DNA from 3 places in the Laceyella sacchari genome. Region 2 is predicted to be linked to each of the others. Evidence: riboswitches for the same ligand, from Rfam matches in the RefSeq annotation. Region 2 holds a riboswitch; each other region holds the start of a gene.
The links. A riboswitch is a leader RNA that binds a small molecule or an ion and turns the genes downstream of it on or off. The one in region 2 is predicted to bind S-adenosylmethionine.
Positions count from the first base shown of each region.

Region 1: it holds a riboswitch for S-adenosylmethionine, as region 2 does, so the genes downstream of both, NYR52_RS12240 (2,3-diketo-5-methylthiopentyl-1-phosphate enolase) here and metH (methionine synthase) in region 2, are expected to answer to the same signal.
Region 3: it holds a riboswitch for S-adenosylmethionine, as region 2 does, so the genes downstream of both, NYR52_RS13275 (homoserine dehydrogenase) here and metH (methionine synthase) in region 2, are expected to answer to the same signal.

Region 1 covers NZ_CP103866.1:2,514,568-2,521,412, forward strand. The annotation lists gene ybiA (riboflavin biosynthesis intermediates N-glycosidase) at 1-194, opposite strand, end outside; gene NYR52_RS12215 (M24 family metallopeptidase) at 365-1,465, opposite strand; gene NYR52_RS12220 (hypothetical protein) at 1,727-1,915, shown strand; gene mtnD (acireductone dioxygenase) at 1,964-2,476, opposite strand; gene NYR52_RS12230 (methylthioribulose 1-phosphate dehydratase) at 2,489-3,139, opposite strand; gene NYR52_RS12235 (2-hydroxy-3-keto-5-methylthiopentenyl-1-phosphate phosphatase) at 3,136-3,798, opposite strand; gene NYR52_RS12240 (2,3-diketo-5-methylthiopentyl-1-phosphate enolase) at 3,795-5,012, opposite strand; SAM riboswitch class I at 5,078-5,236, opposite strand; gene NYR52_RS12245 (pyridoxal phosphate-dependent aminotransferase) at 5,297-6,484, opposite strand; gene NYR52_RS12250 (carbon-nitrogen family hydrolase) at 6,590-6,845, shown strand, end outside.
Region 2 covers NZ_CP103866.1:2,894,407-2,901,251, reverse strand. The annotation lists gene NYR52_RS14205 (PTS fructose transporter subunit IIABC) at 1-343, opposite strand, end outside; gene pfkB (1-phosphofructokinase) at 355-1,269, opposite strand; gene NYR52_RS14195 (DeoR/GlpR family DNA-binding transcription regulator) at 1,266-2,009, opposite strand; gene NYR52_RS14190 (hypothetical protein) at 2,289-2,423, opposite strand; gene NYR52_RS14185 (hypothetical protein) at 2,559-2,798, shown strand; gene NYR52_RS14180 (DUF2085 domain-containing protein) at 2,816-3,154, shown strand; gene NYR52_RS14175 (tetratricopeptide repeat protein) at 3,448-4,773, shown strand; SAM riboswitch class I at 4,828-4,937, shown strand; gene metH (methionine synthase) at 5,018-6,845, shown strand, end outside.
Region 3 covers NZ_CP103866.1:2,711,367-2,718,211, forward strand. The annotation lists gene abc-f (ribosomal protection-like ABC-F family protein) at 1-300, opposite strand, end outside; gene NYR52_RS13260 (GNAT family N-acetyltransferase) at 663-1,127, opposite strand; gene NYR52_RS13265 (nucleoside recognition domain-containing protein) at 1,254-2,213, opposite strand; gene rlmD (23S rRNA (uracil(1939)-C(5))-methyltransferase RlmD) at 2,249-3,637, opposite strand; gene NYR52_RS13275 (homoserine dehydrogenase) at 3,802-5,118, opposite strand; SAM riboswitch class I at 5,206-5,317, opposite strand; gene NYR52_RS13280 (fumarylacetoacetate hydrolase family protein) at 5,403-6,413, opposite strand; gene NYR52_RS13285 (MGDG synthase family glycosyltransferase) at 6,512-6,845, opposite strand, start outside.

The sequences.
Region 1 (6,845 bases), 380 kb from region 2:
CATTGTGCCGCCTTCATAGGTGACGGCGCCAACCGGATCTTCTCTGCATAATCTGGCGCCGTCGTCACAAACTTTTGCGCCTGAAAATAGTGCTCGGTAGTTGGCCATTCTTTCCCATCCAGCACAATCGGATGTGGGGAAAAATTGGAGAAACAACCATATGGTTCGTTCACGCGATAAAATGAGATCGCCACAGCCGCGCCCCCCTTACAACTAGTGTTTTGCAAATCAAAAAGAGGAGGCGAACGGAGCATCCTGCTCTGCCAAGCTTGCCTCCTCCTGACGCCATTTGCAACGCGCTTGTCACATCATCTGACAACATGGTAGTGCGCCGCTGGCAATTCGTGATATGGTTTACCTATCGTCAATCGATGATTTGGAACGTTTTCGGGAACCGGGTCAACAACTCCACTCCATCCGCCGTGATGTGAACATCATCTTCAATCCGGACACCGCCCACTTCCGGAACATAAATGCCCGGCTCAATGGTAAACACCATGCCGGTCAACAACGGGTCGTCGTTCCGTTCATGAATCGAAGGAAATTCATGCACGCCAATTCCCAGACCATGGCCAAGGCGGTGGTTAAAATACTCGCCGTAACCGCGTTCACTGATGAGGTTGCGAGCTGCCAAGTCCACATCACCCATCCGCACACCAGGGCGACATGCATTGATCGCCGCCTCTTGCGCAGTCAGCACGGCGTCATAGATGGCGCGTTGTTCCTCGCTGGCTTCCTGATATACAAACGTGCGCGTAATGTCAGAGCAATAACCATCCAACACGACGCCCAAGTCAAACAGGACAAAATCTCCCTTTTTCAGCGGCCGGTCGCCAGGTGTGCCGTGGGGCAAAGCGGAGTTGGCTCCAAACAGAATGGTGGTGGGGAAGGACATTTCCCGGATTCCTTTTTTCTTCATAGCCAATTCGATCTCAGCCACGACTTCCAACTCAGTGCGGCCCAGCTCCAGTGCATCCAAGCCCACTTGCACTGCCTCATCGGCAATCAAAGCTGCCTGTCTCAAAATAACGAGCTCATCCGCGCTTTTCACCAGACGCATTTGGTTGATCTGTGCGTCCACTGCCGTGAAAGACGCCCCTGGCACAACGTTGAGTAGCGCTTCTGCACGAGCGTAGGGCAACGACTCTTTTTCGACCGCAATGGTGGCATTGCGCTCAATTCCCCGCTTGCGCAACGCCTCGCCAATCATCAACCATGGATCTTCTGCATCATCGTAACCGATGATCTGTTCAGTCCAGCCAGCCGCCCTTGCCCGTGCTTGCTCCATGTTTGGGCAAACGAGGAACGGGTCCGCTTCCGGGAACAGAAAGACGCCCATCAACCGTTCATGGGGATCGCACAAGAAGCGGGTGAGATAGAAAACATTTGGAGTGGAATGGACAAATGCCATCTCTACCCCCTCCTGTTTCAACCATTGCGAGATGTTTTCCCATTTACGTTCCATCATCAAAACACTCCTATACCATGGCCGAACTGCCAATGAATTTATGTAGTCATAAGATATCACTAACTTTTATTATAACGAAACGGATCATTTACACACGCATAAAAATTTTTCAAATATGATCGATATAATCTGGTTTAAGCATATAATGTTCCGGGAAAATAATTCTTATTATACTCGGATGCTTTCCCAGCTGACTGTTCGGGCTCACTCCCATTTGCATGGCATGTAAACTCATGAGTATTTACGGGGGGATCACTGATGAAGAAAACGTATCTGTGTGAAAGCTGCGGAAAAGTGGCCGCCAAATACGAAGCGCGTTTGACGAAGAAAGGTAAAAACGTCTTGGTTTGCCAATCTTGTTTGAAAAAGCTGAATGACGAACCAGACACATTCAGCCATCCGCTCGACTTGGATCACCAAGACGGGGAATCTTCGTTTCAATGGTGAATCTACGAAAAAAGCAGCTTCTCTCCTATGAGAGAAGCTGCTTTTTGGTTAATAGATCGGTGTCCAACCTTCTTTGGTTTTAAAGATGCGTACCGCCACCACTTTCCGGTCTGCCATCAACGTGAAATAATGGCGGGTGTTTTCCGGCACCGAAATCAGATCACCTGGCTCCAGCTCTACATCGAAATATCGGCCATCCTGCCCCTTAATCGCAAAAATGCCGTGGCCGCTCACAATAAACCGCACTTCATCATCGGTGTGGTGATGTTCAGCTTTGAAGTTTTCCAACAACTGATCCAAGTTGGGGGTGGCCTCGGACAAAGAAATCACATCCTCAGTCACATAGCCACGCCGTGCCGACAAATCATCGATCTCCTTTCGGAACGTTTGGATAATCTCCGCTTTCTCTTCTTCGTCCAAATTGTATTTATCACTGAGCCGCGCGGGCAACTTCGTAATGTCCCATTTTTCATAAATGATGCCTTGGCTGTTCAAATATGTGCTCACCTCATCGGGGTGACTCACTCTCTGATCGTTGTCATGAAAACGCAATTCTGCCATGATCCATTCCTCCTATGCGTGAGCCGCAGTCGCGGGGGAAGCCGTCCACCGCGGTTGCAACATCAACATTTTTAAATGGTAAGAAAACAGAAATTCCAATGCTTCCAAATGTTTCTTCGCTTCAAACCCGTCTTTGCCCCACACGGTGACACCATGGTTGCGAATCAACACCGCTTTGGTGCTGGTTTCGATCACCCCGGCCACTTCTTTGGCCAACGTGGGCAGATCGGCAAAATTCTCCACAATCGGTACGGTGATCTCACCATCCTCTTCCCAGATGCCAAACGCCTTGATCAGTTCCTGATTGCGAAAAGTGACAAACCCTTGCTCTGCATACAGTTCAGACACGACATTGTTATCCACCGTATGCACATGCAAACAACACCCCGCGGTCGTGTTGCGGTACACCTCCAGATGAATGCAGGTTTCCGCGGACGCCTTTAGTCCGGTGTCTTCCACCGCCTTTCCCTCGCCATCGACGAGCAGGAAATCTTCCATCGTCCGTTTGCGTTTGTCCTTGCCACTGGCACTGACTAGAAATAGCAGAGGATTGTCGTTCACCTTGATCGACAGATTACCGCTGGTTCCGGGAAACCAGTCCCGACTGGCCAACTCATCTTTGATTTCAGTCAATTCCTGCCATTTTCGGGCTACTACACTCATGCGACAACCCCCTTTTGCTCAAGGGATGAGATAATATCGTAAAACGTGTTAAAGGGTGTGTGGGCGATAGCCAACTCTTCACATTTCTTTACTAGGAAATCGCGTGCAAACACCTCATCTGCCTGTTTGGCCGCGGCCAGATCAGTGATGGAATCGCCGATGACGATGCGATGGTACCGTTCTTTGGGATACTGTTTCAAAATGGCCGGTTTGCACAAGCCGCAATCATTTTGGCAACTTTCATCACAGGCGTGGGGCCACAAGATGCGGATCGTCTCCCCACTGAAGTCACTGCCGTTGCAATAAATGTTGGCCTGATCTACAAGCCCTTCCAGCATGGGATGGACAAAGAAATCAATGCCTCCGCTGACAATGTACAGCGGAATGCCATGGTCTTGGGCAAAACGGACAAACTCGGGGAATCCACTGCGCAGGCGGGCATGTTCCAGCACGAACTGCACAATGTCCTCTTTTAAGGAGGAGGGCAACATGGCAAACATTTCCCCCACGCCTGAACGGATCGACCGGCGCTGGGCCAACACATCCTCCTTGATCGCCTCCCAACCGGGCGGATTAAACTTTTTCATAATGGCGATGATATTGTCTGTCTCTGTTATTGTGCCATCGAAATCGCAAAACAAGATCGGCTGCTTGCTCATGACCGCCCCGCTCCTCCCCACAAAGATAGCGCCTTGGCCAGCTCCGGCCGGGCATCGTCTACGTCACTCAGTTCTCCACCAGCCAACACCACTTCAATCGCTTGCCGAAACGCGCGGCCGCCGCCCACTGCTCCGTCAGGGTGACCATGTACGCCCCCTCCCGCGTTGATAACACAATCTATGCCGAAGTCACGCACCAGCGCAGGTACCAATCCCGGATGAATCCCGGCAGAAGGAACAGGAAACGCCCGGCGGTGGATATCCGATTCCGCCAACAAATGCTCTTTAATCGCCAACGCATCCTGCTGAGGGATCGCAACACTTCCGTAAGGGGATGGAAACAAGACCAAGTCGGCCCCGGCCATACGCAAGAGCTTGCCCAACAAAAGCGCCCGGTCCAGACCGTAACGGGATGAAGAGGTAAACGCGCCGGAAACGGCGGGATGGGCCATGATCGGCACGGTGATTTCCTCGTCTTCCGCCAGTTCGATGAGCACATCCAGCCCATAGGCAAACACGTTAAACAACAGGGCATCAGCCCCCCATGCAACCGCCCGCTTCGCTTTTTCCTTCAATTCTGATGTGCGTCCGGTCAGATTCACCGCGTACAAAGTCTTGTGACCTGTTTCCGACTCGGTGGCACCAAGCACTTCCTTGGCCGCGCGAATCCGCTCTTTAAAAGGGGTCAGGGGGTTGTCGAACAATATCTCATCATCTTTGACTAAGTCGATGCCTCCCAGGGCTTGCTCGCGCAACTGCTGTTGGAAATAGGACAGATCCCGGCCCAACATGGCCTTGAAGATGCTCATCACCAACGGCCTGCCCGTCACGCCGAGCGTTTGCCGAATGCCGTCAATGCCATATCGCGGTCCTGGAAAAGCGCTTGCCACCTCCGGGGAGAAGGTGAGGTCCACCAATTTGATCTCGCCGTCAAGCGAAAGCTTGCCAAATACCGTGGTCAAAATCGCTGGCAAATCTAAGGAGAAATTTGCCGCAGGATATTTGATTGAAATCAGCCCTTTTGTGCCCTCACCGTCAGTCGGGAGCGGGGCCACTTCCACCACTTCTCCCTTATGTCGCTCCAATTGAGCTTGTTCAATTGTCGGCAGGTTGGTCCACGAACCGACTGTAAGCCCCAGTGCGATGCTCTCCGCTTTTTTGTGCAAGTCTGCTTTTTGCTCGTGCACAAGATATGTCGCCACCACATGACCCATACCACTCACTCCTCACAAATAAAAAAACCCTTCGCGAGGAAGGGATGATCCACAGACTCCACTTCCTCCCATCTCTCAGCTGATTCGCTGCAAGAATTAGCACCGTGCCTTCGTGGTTATGGACCACGGCTCCCTGATCTTATCGGGCGCCCCATCTCGCGATGGCATTACGGTCGGTTGCTGGGCTTCATCGGGCTCGTCCCTCCGCCGGCTCTTGATGAGAGAAATAACATAATTCCGTTTCAATTTTCAATTTTCCCCGTCATTATCACATACCCATGCGCTTATGTCAATCCGTTTTTCGCAGGGCAGCACGCCGCCATCCGGTCAGCAGCCTCAATCAAACGCTTCTCGCTGTCCAGCATGCCCACCCGCACATAACCATCCCCCGCCTGTCCGAAGCCCAATCCGGGAGCGACGGCAACATGGGCGCGTTCCAACAGCAAGTTAGCAAACGAGAGCGAGTTATGCCCCTCCGGCACCGGAAGCCAACAGAAGAAGGAGCCGGCTGGTTTTTCCACCTGCCATCCGTGCTCGTGCAACCGGTCGATAAAAGCATCGCGGCGTCTTTCGTATGTGCTTACCAATTCGCGCACACAATCCTGCGAACCCGTCAGTGCAGTCGCCGCTGCCTGCTGAATCGCGCCGAACAAGCTGACATAAAAATGGTCTTGTAGCAACTGAATGCTCTCAATCACTTGCTCATTCCCCACCGCAAATCCAATGCGCCAACCGGCCATGTTGTAGGTTTTGCTCATCGTATAAATCTCAATGCCTACCTCTTTGGCACCCGGTGTCTCTAAAAAACTCATCGGCTTCAATCCGTCAAAACCGATCGCGGCGTACGCGAAATCATGAACGACCAGCACATCGTGCCGCTCGGCCCGGCTCACCACTTCGGCGAAAAATTCAGCATTGGCTACGGCGCCTGTCGGGTTGTTGGGATAATTGAGAAACATCAGCTTGGCCTTGTCCCACACTTTCTCATCAATGGCAGCAAAATCAGGCAAAAACCGATTTTCAGCCAACAACGGCATCAGCGCCATCTCAGCGCCAGCCATGGCAATCCCCGACCAATAATCGGGATAGCCCGGATCGGGCACCAATGCGACATCGCCGGGGTTGAGATAACATTGCGAGATTTCCACCAACCCTGCTTTTCCGCCAAACAGCACTGCCACTTCCGTTTCGGGATTTAGCTTCACCCCGTACTCCCGTAAGTAAAATTGTGCGACCGCCTCCTTGAGGAACGCGTGGCCTCGAAACGGCGGATATTTGTGATGTTGCGGATTATCGGCAGCCTGCTTTAACGCATCCACGATATGCGCGGGAGTCGGCAAATCAGGATTGCCTTGACCCAGATTAATCACGTCATGCCCTTGCGCCTGCAAACGGCCAACTTGACCAACCAAGCGGGCAAAAAATTGCTCCGGCAAGCGATCCAACGCTTCCGCACGCTGAAATTTGCTCAAGATTCTCACATCCACTCTCTGGGAAATGTTCTTGAAATTCTAATCAGTTATGTTATATCGTTGTGGGGAATCTGTCAAAGTCTTTTTTGGGAGGATGCATCTCCTATGAAATGGAAATGTGCTGTGATTCAAATGGATATCGCCTTCGGGCAACCGGAACGAAACATGGCCATGGCTGAACAAAAAATCGCCGCCGCGGCCGCCGACAAACCGGATGTGATCATCTTGCCGGAATTGTGGACCACCGGTTATGATTTAACCCGTTTGGATGAGATCGCCGATCCGATGGCTATGAAGACAAAAGCGTTCATGTCCAAGCTCGCTCGGCAACACGGCGTGCACATCATTGCCGGTTCAGTCG
Region 2 (6,845 bases):
CAAGATGGGCTTCATCAGCCCCCTCGCCAGCGGCGATCATAAAGAATAAATGGGCTGGTTGGCCGTCAAGCGTTTCATAATCGATGCCTTGAACGCTTTTGCCGAAGCAGATAGACGGTGTTTTGACGGCATCCGTTTTGGCGTGGGGAATGGCGATGCCGTCGCCGATGCCCGTCGATCCCGACGCTTCCCGCTTGAGAATCGCTTCTTTAAACTTGTTGCGGTCTGCGAGCCGTCCCGCTTCATCTAATTTGGCGACCAGTTCATCGATGACTGCCTCTTTGGTGGTCGCTTGGAGTTCCATGATGATGGTGTCCGGTTTTAATAGGTCTGTAATCTTCATGAGGCCCCTCCTTACAGTTTGGTTAGCTCGACTTGTGGATAAACGGCTTCGATCGTGTCTAGGTTGGCCAAGTCCGCTGAAAAAGCGGTAGCGCCGCCAGTCGCAATACCATAGCGGAATGCGTCCGGCACTGAACCATGTTGCGACAGATGGCCGATGAAGCCAGCGACCAAGGAATCACCCGCGCCCACAGAGTTGACTACGGTGCCGCGTGGCACGTTAGATCGGTAGATCCCTTCGGCGGTGAACAACAGAGCGCCCTTGTCGGCCATCGATACAATGACATGCTTGATTCCTTGGGCTAACAGCTTTTCGCCATAAGGGATCGTTTCGTCGAGCGAGGTGAAGGTCGTGTTAAATAATTCACCCAGCTCGTGGTGATTTGGTTTGATCAGAAAGGGATGGTGGCGAACCGCCCGTGCGAGTGCTTCACCGCTAGTATCGACTACCACCTTGATGCCGCGTTTGCCATAGGTGACCAACAGTGTTTGATACAGGTCAGGAGGGAGCGAAGGAGGAATGGTGCCAGCGAGCACCAGCATGTCCCCGGGCTGGAGGCGTTCCAGCTTTTGCAGGAATTGCTGTAGGCGATCAGGGGGGATGGAAGGGCCTGCGCCATTGATTTCTGTTTCCCCGCTCTGCTCCTTTAGTTTGATGTTGATGCGTGTATCCCCGTCGATATGGACAAAATCATGCGCCACTCCCTCACTCGTCAATGCTTCGGTGAGATAGGTGCCGGTGAACCCGCCGACAAAGCCGAGGGCGGTGGTTTCCACCCCTATCCGCGCTAAAATGCGGGAGACATTGATTCCTTTGCCGCCTGGGTATTTCTGTTCCTGGTCCATGCGATTCAATTCGCCTCGGCGCAAGGTTTGAACATGGACGGTAAAGTCGATTGATGGATTGAGTGTTACTGTATAAATCATGTGTCCACCTCAATAATGTCGGTCTGATTTAAATAGGATTGCCGCTGTTCTTCCGGGAGCTTGTCGGTGATGATGCGCATCTCATGGATGTCAGCGACTTTAGCGAAGGCCACTTCATGGAACTTCTGGCCGTCCGCCAGCACATATGCCTGGCTGGCCAAGCGCGCCGCCGTTTTTTTAATCATGGCTTCTTCGGGATCGGGTGTGGTGTATCCCAGCTCCAAATCAATGCCATTGGTGCCTAAAAAACACTTGTCAAAACGATAGAGGCGCAAGGACTCCAAGGCCATGCTCCCAATCATCGCGCGGGTGGACAATTTGATCATTCCCCCCAGCAAGTAGGCGCGGATTTGCCGTTCAGCCAGTGCTTCCAATTGCGCGAAGCCGTTGGTGACAACGGTCAGATTTTTGGCTTGCAGGTGGGGCACCATTTCCAATGTGGTGCTGCCCGCATCGAGATAGATGCAATCACCGGGCTCAACCAAGGAAGCGGCGGCTGCAGCGATGCGCTGTTTGATTTGAAGGTTTTTGGTTGATTTTTCAGCAATGGTTGGTTCGGCTCCCTTGGTTTGTAGCAAGGCGGCTCCGCCGTGAATCCGCTTGAGGAGACGGCGCCGTTCCAACTCGATCAAATCGCGGCGGATGGTGGATTCTGACGAATCTGTCGCTAGGACAAGCTCTTGCAGCTTGACAGCACCCTTTTGTTTCAGCAGATCCAAGATCACTTGGTGTCGTTGAATTGTAAGCGTTTTCGTTCACCTCGCTTCCTTCTTATCATAGCGGATGTCGTTTGTTTAATCAATCAATTTCTTTCATTTTCTATCTTTTTCATTCAAAACGAATGGGATAAATCTACATCAAATACAAACTTTTACAGATGATTTGTAACCAAATTAGTAAAATCAAAAGAGGAAATATCATGACGGTAAACAAAATCATATTGACAAACAGATTGCCTTCTGTTGATTATGAATTGAGGTAACAGGGATAGTGAGAAAGCGCCAATCCCAAGCGTTGATTCACACTTGTTGGTGCAACAGCATTCCGTTCACTGTGTGGCCGATAATGGTCAAGACGAAGGGATGGGAACGCGTTGACAAATGAGGTGAGTCCCGCACAAGGGAGATGAACAGCTTCATCTCCAGAATTTCCATTGATTGCAACATGATTGCCGAAAAGCTTGTTTCCGGATGTTTTGTTTACTGTTGGCGGGCGCAGTTGGCTCGATTTGACTTGCGTCGCCGATCACCACGGCAAGCGAACACATTGGTAAGAAAGGGGCTAGCTGATTGTTCTTCGTGAGTCTGGCATTGATTCTGTTGTTGGCGGTTGCCGGGGGAATCTTGTTGGCGCAGGGGCTGATCTTGGAAGGGAGTGCCTGTTTGGTTACGAGTGGCGTCCTTTTTTTGCTGTGGTTCATCTATTACAGGCGGCGCCGGAAGAAGTGTGACGACTTTGATTGCGGATGCGATGTGATTGACTGTGACTGCGTGGATTGCAAGTGCGTGGACTGCAATTGTTCGGACTAAAGCGAGGGGAGAAGCGAATGGAACACTGGCTTGATTGGTTGAAGTTCGTGCCCTGCCACCGCAAGCCAGAACGGTGTTTTCATATGGGGGGACAACCCTTACCCGTCTGTGCGCGCTGCCTGGGCATCATGATGGGCTATTTGTTTATTCCGATTCTGCTGTTGATTCCGCTTGTGCCGCCTTGGCCATTCGGGTTGTTGGCACAGATGCCGATGCTGATCGACGGGGGGACACAATGGCTGGGTTGGCGCCAGAGCAACAATTTCCTCCGCGTGGCGACGGGCCTGCTCAGCGGCTGGGGTCTTTCTGTCATCGTGGTGGATGGTGCACTAAAGTTGGTCCAATTAATTAAATAAAACAAAAATCATAAATTTGGCATAAAGATTCATTTTATGGAGAAGATAGAGGTAATGGGAAAATATTTCTTGTCCCGAAAGAGTTGAGGAAACGGTTTCTTTTTGTGTTTTTTTCAGATTATTTATCGTTTTATGTGATATTGCGGGGGCTTTCGAGGGCAAGGAATAAAAAATTAAGTAGTTGGAAAAAATTACACTCCTTTATATGGAAAAATTTATATGTTTATTCCTTTATAAAATGAAATAGATGGAGTAATATAGAAATAACAAGAATTCGGAAAGGATAGGTCGCGATGAACATTTTGGAAATGAGTGAAGTGGGCAAATACATTCGTAAAGTGAGAAAGGAAAGGGGATTGCGGCTGGAAGATCTCTCTGACCAGCATATCTCCACGGCCACGATCAGTAATATCGAGCGTGGCGTACCTCATGTGAACAAAGACAAAGTGTTGTATCTCATGAACAAGCTGGGTTTGGATCTGAGTGAAGTGCCCGACATGATCGAAAAGGACACTGGGAGCATCGAAAGCTTGCAAGTGAGATTCACCGCGATTGAAACCATGATCCAACTTGGCAACTACCAGCGTGCTTTAGCTCTGTTGTCCGATTTATCCGATGAGGTTACCTCTCAACACCAAGCAACGATTCACTACCTCAAAGGGCGCATTCACTTTATCAAGCGAGATTGGCGCAAAGCAGAAAGGGAACTGAGCGAAGCCATCCGTCTCGCTTATCAGGACCCCTACTCTCCCAAAGTCAACTTGGAGGCGGCCAGTTACTTGTGTCTGTCGGAATGCCGTATGCAACACAAGGACTGGGAGCAAGCGCTGAAATATGTTGAGCGAGGGCTGGACGCTTTAACTGATGAAGAAGAAATTTTCGAACAAATGCATGTAAAGCTTTTGCTCGCTCGTATTGAAAATCTGCAAAAGCTGGATCGGGCCGATGAGGCATTGCGCGGTGTTGACGAGGTATGGGCTCTGTTGCCGCAGATTCGCTCACGCCAGTTGATCCTCCAGACGTATGCGCTTCGGGCAGAACTCCTGCGTAAGATGAAGCTTTACCAAGATGCGATCCGCTATGCTCGCGAAGGAAGCCAAATCGCCGTGGGCAGCAAGGAGTATGGGGGAATGTTCCGGTTGTGGTCGGTGCTGGCACACTCCTATCAAGACGCGGGCCAATTGGCTGATGCAGAGGTTGCATTTGAGTTTGTACTGGAGCTGGGAGAGCATGTGAACGATAAAGAAGATTTGGTGCAGGCGAGCTGTTCGTTGGGACAGGTTTATCTCATGCAAGGGAAAATGGAACAAGCGCGAGATATACTGAAGCAGGCTTTGGATATGGCCGAACGCATTCACCATGGTTTGTTGACCAGCACGGCACTGATCTTGTTGGGGCAAGCGATGAAAAATATGAACCATTATCTGGATGCTATTGAATATTTCCAAAGCGCTGGCAAGATTGCGGACAAAAATAAGTTAAAAGACCGCGTCTACCTGTGTTATTATGAACTGGCAGATTGTTATGAAAAAATTGGTGAAGAAGCGAAATTTCAGGAAGCGACCCAACTGATGTATCAAACGCAGAAAGAGCTCAACAAAAACAAACTGTATTTGTGAATTTGATTGACACGGTTTTGCGAAATAGCTATATTATTGAGATATAAAAATAATCTCTTATCCAGAGTGGCGGAGGGACTGGCCCAATGAAGCCCGGCAACCTGTTGGATATTCCAATGTGGTGCTAATTCCTGTCAGAGAGTGTTCTCTCTGAAAGATGAGAGTGATAAGCGAGCGGCAAACACCTTTCATCTTTCGGAGATGAATGGTGTTTTTTTTATTTTGAGGAGAGGGTGGAGCCAGCATGGCCAAGCAGTGTGTGTCTGAACGACTGAAAGAGAAAATCCTCATCTTGGATGGCGCGATGGGGACGATGTTGCAACAAGCTGGGTTGACGGCGGCGGACTTTGGGGGGGAAGCCTTAGATGGGTGTAACGAGATGCTGAACCTGACCCGACCTGATCTGATCGAGTCGATCCACGATGCTTATTTTGCGGCGGGGGCAGATATTGTAGAAACCAACACCTTTGGAGCGACTCCCATCGTGTTAGCAGAGTATGAAAAGCCTGAATTGACGGAAGAGATCAACTTGGCGGCGGCGAGGTTGGCGGTGAAATCATGCCGCAAGTTCTCAACGCCGGAATGGCCGCGCTATGTTGCCGGAGCGATGGGTCCGACCACCAAAACGCTGTCCGTGACAGGTGGCACCACCTTTGACGAGCTGGCCCAAGGGTATTATTTGCAGGCGAAAGCTTTGATTCAAGGGGGCGTTGACTTTCTCTTGTTGGAAACATCGCAAGACACGTTAAATGTCAAAGCAGGGAGTGTGGGTATTGAGCGGGCATTTGCTGAATTAGGTGTCACTCTGCCGGTGATGGTCTCCGGCACGATTGAACCGATGGGAACCATGCTTGCGGGACAGACGATCGACTCTTTTTATGTGTCGATCGAGCATCTCAAACCGTTTGCTGTCGGCTTGAATTGCGCGACCGGCCCCGAGTTTATGACCGACCATATTCGCACCCTGGCGGGGATGGCTCGGTGCGCCGTCAGTTGCTACCCGAATGCCGGTTTGCCTGATGAAAATGGTGACTATTTGGAAACGCCGCAAGCGCTGGCCCGTAAAATGGCCGAATTTGCAAATAACGGTTGGCTCAATATCGCCGGAGGCTGTTGCGGCACCACGCCTGATCACATCCGGGCGATGAGTGAAGCATTGGCCGGCATTCAGCCACGCCAGTTGCAAGCTACGCATGCTCCCGCTGTATCGGGAATTGAGGCGGTCTTCTTGGAAGACAATCGCCCTATTTTAGTAGGGGAGCGGACCAATGTTATCGGTTCGCGCAAGTTTAAACGCTTGATCGCTGAAGGGAGTTATGAGGAAGCATCAGAGATCGCCCGCAAGCAGGTGAAAGGGGGAGCCCAGGTAATCGACATCTGCCTGGCTGATCCTGACCGTGATGAATTGGCCGATATGGAGAAGTTTTTGGCGTTTGTCACCAAGAAAGTCAAAGCGCCGCTGATGATCGACTCCACTGACCCCCAAGTGATTGCCCGCGCACTGACCTACACGCAAGGCAAAGCAGTGATCAATTCCATCAACTTGGAGGACGGCGAAGAGCGCTTCCAAGAGGTTTTGCCGCTGGTGAAGCGATTTGGAGCCGCGGTGGTGGTAGGAACCATTGATGAACAGGGTATGGCTGTTTCACGGGAGCGCAAGCTGGAAGTGGCATTGCGATCGTATGAGTTGTTGGTGGAGAAATACGGCATCGCGCCAGAGGACATCATTTTCGATCCCTTGGTGTTCCCCGTGGGCACAGGTGATGAACAGTACATTGGGTCGGCTGTGGAAACGGTGGAGGGGATCCGCCTGATCAAAGAGGCGCTTCCCGGCACTGCCACCATCTTGGGTGTGTCCAACGTCTCCTTCGGCTTGCCATTGGCCGGTCGCGAAGTCCTTAATGCTGTTTATCTGTATGAATGCACCAAAGCCGGTTTGGACTTTGCCATCGTGAATACCGAAAAACTGGAGCGCTACGCTTCGATTTCGGAAGAAGAACGCCGATTGGCGGAGCGATTGCTCTTTGATACCAACCAAGCTAATTACGATGCGGTACTGGCTGAATTTACGG
Region 3 (6,845 bases), 180 kb from region 2:
AAGCGAGGCTTGCTTTGAAAAGGCCCGTTTAATCTGCTCGCGCACCTGTTCACCCCCGCTCAGCGGCATTTCGCTGTCGCTGACCAGTTGTTTGATCCAGGCCACCGAACCGTGCCGCACAATCCGTCCTTCGTCGGCGGGCTCTTCCCCGGCCAATGTGCGCAAAAGCGTCGTTTTGCCAGCGCCGTTCAAACCGACGATGCCGATTTTTTCACCGGCTTGTACCTTCAATTCATCCAATGAGAATAACAACCGCTCACCCAACCACTTATTCACATTTGCCGCTTCTAGCAAAAACAAAAAAAATCCTCCCTTCGTTCTCAGAGAGGATTCATGCCATATCCGTTTAACGGCATACACGAAAAGCCCATCACTTGACAGGTATAAACCAGCCAAGCAACGCGCCAGTGATGCTCGTGCAATAACGAAAAATGGACAGACGAATCCCGCTCCGAAAACACTGAGTAATTGATTCCTCAATGATTGGTTTCGATTAGCGAGATACATTGTCCATTGTTCGCATACCGTTCCTTTCCTTCAATTTGTCATTTATTATAACCCTCCCAAACGCACTCGGTCAACGAACTGCAAGACGATCGGGCAAAAGGCAAACCTTACCGAAGCAAAAACGGTAAAAAACAATGCGCCCAGGAGTTTCAAGGCTAAAGCGTCAACCGCAACACCTTGAGAGACCCATCTTCGCGCTCAACTTGAAAGCTGAGCCGCTCGTATAAGCCGAGCACCGGGTTATCCTTATGCACGGCAACCGAAAGTGCCTGAAAGCCCTCCATGCGGGCTTGATTAACCAACCGGGTAATCAGGTAGCGCCCAATCCCTTGATTGCGATACTCTGGCGAAACAGCCGCAATCAGCTCTGGCGTCTTCTCATCAAGAAAAGCGAGCCCCGGGCGGTCTTGTGTGAATTGGCGGAACCATACTGCACCAATCGGCTTTTTTTCTTTCTTTAATAAAACGATAAAGCCGATATCCACCCGTTTTCCCCAATCTGCGAGATAATGATCCATCATTTGTTCACGTTCGTTTCCATAAAACTCCATCGCCAACTCCAAGAATTCCTTTAACACAGGTGCATCAGCAGGTTTAATCGTGCGAAAAACGAGTTCCATGTCATGTTCATCCCTTTCATGTCATTGCACCAAACCACTAGAATATTAAATGATTTTATTCGACTTTTATATAGATTAACCCTGCTAAACATTTATAAAATGTAGAAAAATACCCAATCATCAATTTCAATGCACCTGTCTTTGCATCCGCTGCCCTAAGGGCTCTTCTCCGGAATTCACTAAAAGGCGTGCGACAACCAGTGTGACGGCGATCGCAGCCAGCAATCGGATCAACAACAGGTAAATGACCGGAATTCCAAGTGGGACAAAAATCAAGGTATCCTCAACGACCGCATGACAAGCGGCCAAAAAAATCATAATCAATGTCATATCACGCTTGGAAAAATTGCGCTCTTCCGCCTCTTGAATGATAAGACCCGCCCCCAGAAACAAGCCAGCAAACAACCCCGTGGCCATCGCAATCGCTCCATGCCCGGAAATCGACAAAGGTTTGAGCAGCGGCATAATCCACTGCGCCACCCGATCCAGAAAACCGACATCCTTGAGGGCCTGCAAAACGACCATCAACGGCAGCACAATCACCACCAGTTGCAATACACCTTCGGCCGATGCGTAGAGGGCCGTCAGCAAGATATCCACCCAGCCGTCGGCACGGGCATGCTCAACTGGCGCCAACACTCCTTGTGTGATCGGTTCTCCGCCACCGGCCCACGTCCAGTTGATGATCAAGGCCGAGACCACTGCCAGTCCCATCCGCACAGTGATCACGGCCCATGTCGCCACACCCACCCGGCGACAAACCGCCGATTCGATAAACATGTTGTGTGAGAAGCTAAGCATGACCGCCAAGATAAACGCTTGCTTCACCGTCAAGTCAACCGCCTGCATAGCCCCTAATGCGGCATAAAGATTTAACACATTGCCCAACACCAGCGGAATCGCCGCTTCCCCACTCAATCCAAACACAGACATAAAGGGAGCAATGCGTTCCGTCACCCATTCCAACACGGGCGTCTGCTTAGCCACCTGAATGACAATTGCAATGGGAAGAACGATTTTGCTCAACTCCCACGATGTTTTAAGGCCAGCGCGCATCCCCTTCTTCCAATCCACGCTACGGTTCATCTTCTCCCACCCGCTCTTTCTGTTTTGCTATTCATTTATGTCTGCACCAATTCACACACGGCTTCCACATGCGCTGTCTGTGGAAACATATCAAACGGTTCAATCCCTGCAACCCGATACCCGCTCTTCAACAACTGCGCACAATCTTTGGCCAACGTCGCTGGATTGCAAGAAACATATACCAAGCGCGGCACCTTTGTCCGCATCAGAGCCTGCAACAGAGGCTGTCCCAATCCGGTCCGCGGCGGATCTACCACGATAACATCTGGCCGCAACCCTTCTTTGATCCACTTGGGCAAAAGCGTTTCTGCCGCACCCACGTAATATTCGGCATGGGCGATACCATTCAACTTGGCGTTCTCCTTGGCATCGGCAACAGCTTCAGGTACTGTATCCATGCCGATGACACGCTTCGCTCCAGACGCCAACCACAAGCCGATGGTTCCTGCTCCGCAATAGGCGTCAATCACAGTTTCTGTCCCTGTCAGGCGAGCTGCTCGTTTGACCGCGTCATACAGCCGGACGGTCTGGACGGGATTGAGCTGAAAGAAGGCCCGGGCAGATAACGCAAACGTCAACTCTCCCAATCGCTCAATCAGCTTCTCATTCCCCCACAACAGCCGGGACTCTTCTCCAAATACAAGCGAAGTTTTATCTGGATTGTAGTTCAGCACTACGCTTTTCACTTGAGGTAGCCTTCGGGTCACTTCACGCACAAAAGCTTCTTCTTCGGGAAATGATTTTGTCCGGGTGACCAACACCAACTGGATTTCTTCCGTGGCGAAAGCAATCCGCCCCACCAAATGCCTGAGTGTGCCGCGATGTTTCCGCTCATCATAGATATCCACCCCCAACTCCTCCACCAGTCGCTTGGCTTTATAAAGGGCTTCGTTCAGCTTAGGGTGTTGCACCATGCATGCACTCGCATCAACCAATTGGTGAGAAGCGGCGGAAAACATGCCCATAGAGACTTGACCGCCCACGCGCCGTAAAGGAAATTGCGCCTTGTTGCGATACGACCACGGTTCATCCATGGTGACAGTCTCGCCGATCGGCACATCTCGCAAACCAGCGTACCTGGCGAAACTCTCGGCAACCAACTCCCGCTTCAAGCGCTTCTGCATCCGGCGGTCAATGTGCTGCAATTGGCACCCACCGCACTCCCGATACACCGGACACGGCGGTTCCACCCGATAAGCTGATTTTTTCTTCACTTTCAGCAATTGGGCTTTGGCAAATTTGGGTTCCACTTGTACCACACGGGCAACCACGATTTCACCCGGTACAGCGCCTTCCACAAAAACGACTTGCTTTTGGTAGTGGCCTATACCCTCGCCATTGATGCCGATGCGGCGGATGGGAAGCTGGATCACCTCTCCCCGCTTCAAGCGAATCTGTTTTGCTTGCTTGGTTGACTTGTTCATCTGCCGTTTTCCTTTCCTTAATAAATGCGCTTATCCTATTGTACCCGAAACAATTTGAAAACGCAGGTCTGACGGGCAGGTGATTCCAAAAAAAGACGGCCATTGGTGGCCGCCGGAATAAAGAAAAAACCAAAAGCTTTAAACAGCAGGAGCCTTCTGCCTGTTCACTGGCCGCCCGCCGCTTTAGCCAACGGCACTGCCTTGGAGCTCCATGGAACCCCTCCGCCCACAACGGGACGGTTTGCATGCCAAGTCACTGCCAAGCTCCGCTCACGCAACAAACAATCCGCTTGCCCTTGCTTCCATCCGTTGGCGATCAACGCTAACCACGTTGTTTCTCCCTCTTGCGTCGCCTTCCATGCCTGTACCGGTAGACCTGCCCGCTCCAGGTGCCCGACCACTTGGGCAGCCGATGCTTGCACGGACGGATAAGACAAGAGATGAAAGCGTGAACCATCTCCATCCGCACTCTCCAATAACAATGCGCGGGGAGCCGCTTTGCCGGCGGTCTGTCCCGCCAACCGCCACAAGTTGCACAAATCCTCCACCACAGCGCTGGCAGTCGGCTTCTCACCCGCCCCCTGGCCGATCAGCGTAAGGTCCTGAACAAAGTCTCCCTCTACATGCACAGCATTGTACACATCGTTCACATTGGACAAGGGATGGGACAACGGCAACAAGGTAGGGGATACCGAGCAGGACACTGGGCCGTTTTCACCGTATTGTTCAGCGGAAGCAAGCAATTTAACCGCAAAGCCAAGCTGATCGGCCAACTCCAATTCGATCGGGGAGATCTGTGTGATGCCCACCCGCTGAATCTGATCGACAGGCACATGCACATCAAAAGCGAGGCGCGAGAGAATCGACAGTTTATGAGCAGCATCGATTCCCTCAACATCTGCCGTCGGGTCCGCTTCAGCATATCCCTTTTGCTGCGCTTCTATCAATATGTCCTCATACGTACGACCTTCGTCCTTCATTTTGGTTAGAATGAAGTTGGTTGTACCATTTAATATGCCAGAAACTTTGCATATGCGATTGGCCTTCAGGAAATGGGAAACCGTGCCGATAATCGGAATTCCACCGCCCACACTGGCTTCATAAGCCAACTTCACACCAAACTGCTTTGCCCATGCGCGCAATTCTTCCCCATGGCGGGCCAACAATTCCTTGTTGGCGGACACAACGTGACAACCGTTTTCCATTGCCCGCCGCAAATAATCACGGGTCGGTTCGACGCCTCCCATCACTTCGATAACTACATCTACCTCGCGGGCCAGCACTTCGTCAAAACAGTTGGTCAACAACGATTGCGTTCCTTCCACTTGGCGTTCTTTGTTGATATCGCGCACCAAGATGGCCTCCACCGTTACCCACATGCCCGTGCGCCGGGCGATCACGTCTTGGTTGCTTTGAATCATCTTCCACACGCCGGTGCCTACCGTACCCAAGCCCAACAGTGCCACTCGCACCTGTTCCATCCCAATCCCTCCAAATGATTGTGTTTGAATATAGAAAAAACCCTCTTCTAGATAAGAAGAGGGTTTTTGCACACGACGAAACCATTCTTCTTATCTCTCAGTGCAACATGGGCACTGCAGGATTTGGCACCTTCCGGTAAGGATATACCGAGGTTGCCGGGCTTCATCGGGCCAGTCCCTCCGCCACTCTGGATAAGAAAGTCGTACAACCGATATCGTTTTTCCAATATTTTAATTTATTATGGGCTAACCGAGGATACTTGTCAATTATTAAAAAGAAAATGTCATTCCACAATCGTGTTGCGCAACAATCCCAAGCGGTCGATCTCCAATTCTACCACATCTCCTGGTTGGAGATAAGGGTGGACTTCCTCACCCAACTCCAACAAGCAACCTGTGCCCACCGTGCCTGATCCGATCACGTCTCCTGGTACCAATTCACACTCAGCAGACGCCCGTTCAATCATTTGCGCGAAGGTCCAATGCAACTCTTTGGTATTCCCTTTGGATAGCTCACGGCCATTAACACGCGCGCGCATCGTAAGCGACCAGTGCTCTCCATCGCGACAATCTTCCAATTCATCTGTCGTCACCAACCAGGGGCCAAGCGAAGTAGCGAAGTCTTTCCCTTTCGCCGGCCCAAGCCCGACCGCCACCTCTTGCAGTTGGGCGTCGCGAGCACTCCAATCATTCATAATCATGAAGCCTGCGATATGGGCAAGAGCCTCTTCGCGCTTGATGTTCTTACCCCTTTTGCCGATGACACAGGCAATCTCCAATTCATAGTCCAGCTGATTGGTGTACGCCGGTTTTTTCACAGGCGCTTCCGGGCCAATCACTGCTTGATGGTTGGAAAAATAAAAAACGGGGATTTCATACCACTGCGGTACCATGTCCAATCCCCGCTTTTGGCGGCATGTCCGCACATGTTCTTCAAAGGCGTAGAAATCGCGCAGGCTACTCGGTGTCGCAATCGGCGCAAATAAATCCACTTCGGCCAGAGCCAATGCCACCGGTTCCCCTTCCACTTGCAAGCGCAACCAATCTCTCTGCCCCAATGCTTGATCCAGTTGTTGCAGAAAGTCGCGTTCCTGTTCACCCCGTTGCAAATACGTAAGCATGTCGGTGGCGAGACGGTAAGGAAAGACGAGGTTTTGCTCCAACTCCATGCACTGCTGTGCCAGCCCGACATCGATCACATGCCCGTCCCGCACCCAGCCCAAACGGGCCAGCATCCCATCTTGTGATTGAATATTGAGTTCATCCACTTTAACCATATAAGTAACCAACTTCATCCACTTTCCCTCCCCTCCTTTTTACAATATTCCAACTTTGAATCGTTTAGCAAGCGGCGAAATGATTCATCCTACGGCGCATAAAAAAACAGACTTCATTACAAAGTCTGTAAAATGGGAGCTTTGGCATTGCATGTCTCTTTGACGATTCTCTGACACGCGTCTGATGACATCAGTACCTCAAACCGTTCGCGCATCCGCCCCAATTGCAACGGTGAATCGAGCAGTTTGGAGACTTGCAGGCGAATGGTTGACGGACGCGTAATCATGGCGACGCGATGATGCAAGAGATATTGCTGATTAGCTTCTTCCTGACCCGGGAAAGCTTCAAACAACAGCATCGGCAACTGTTTAGCAATAGCCTCGGTGATGGTCACCCCACCCGGCTTGGTGATCAAAAGGTCGGCGGCGGACATCCATAAGGGTACATCG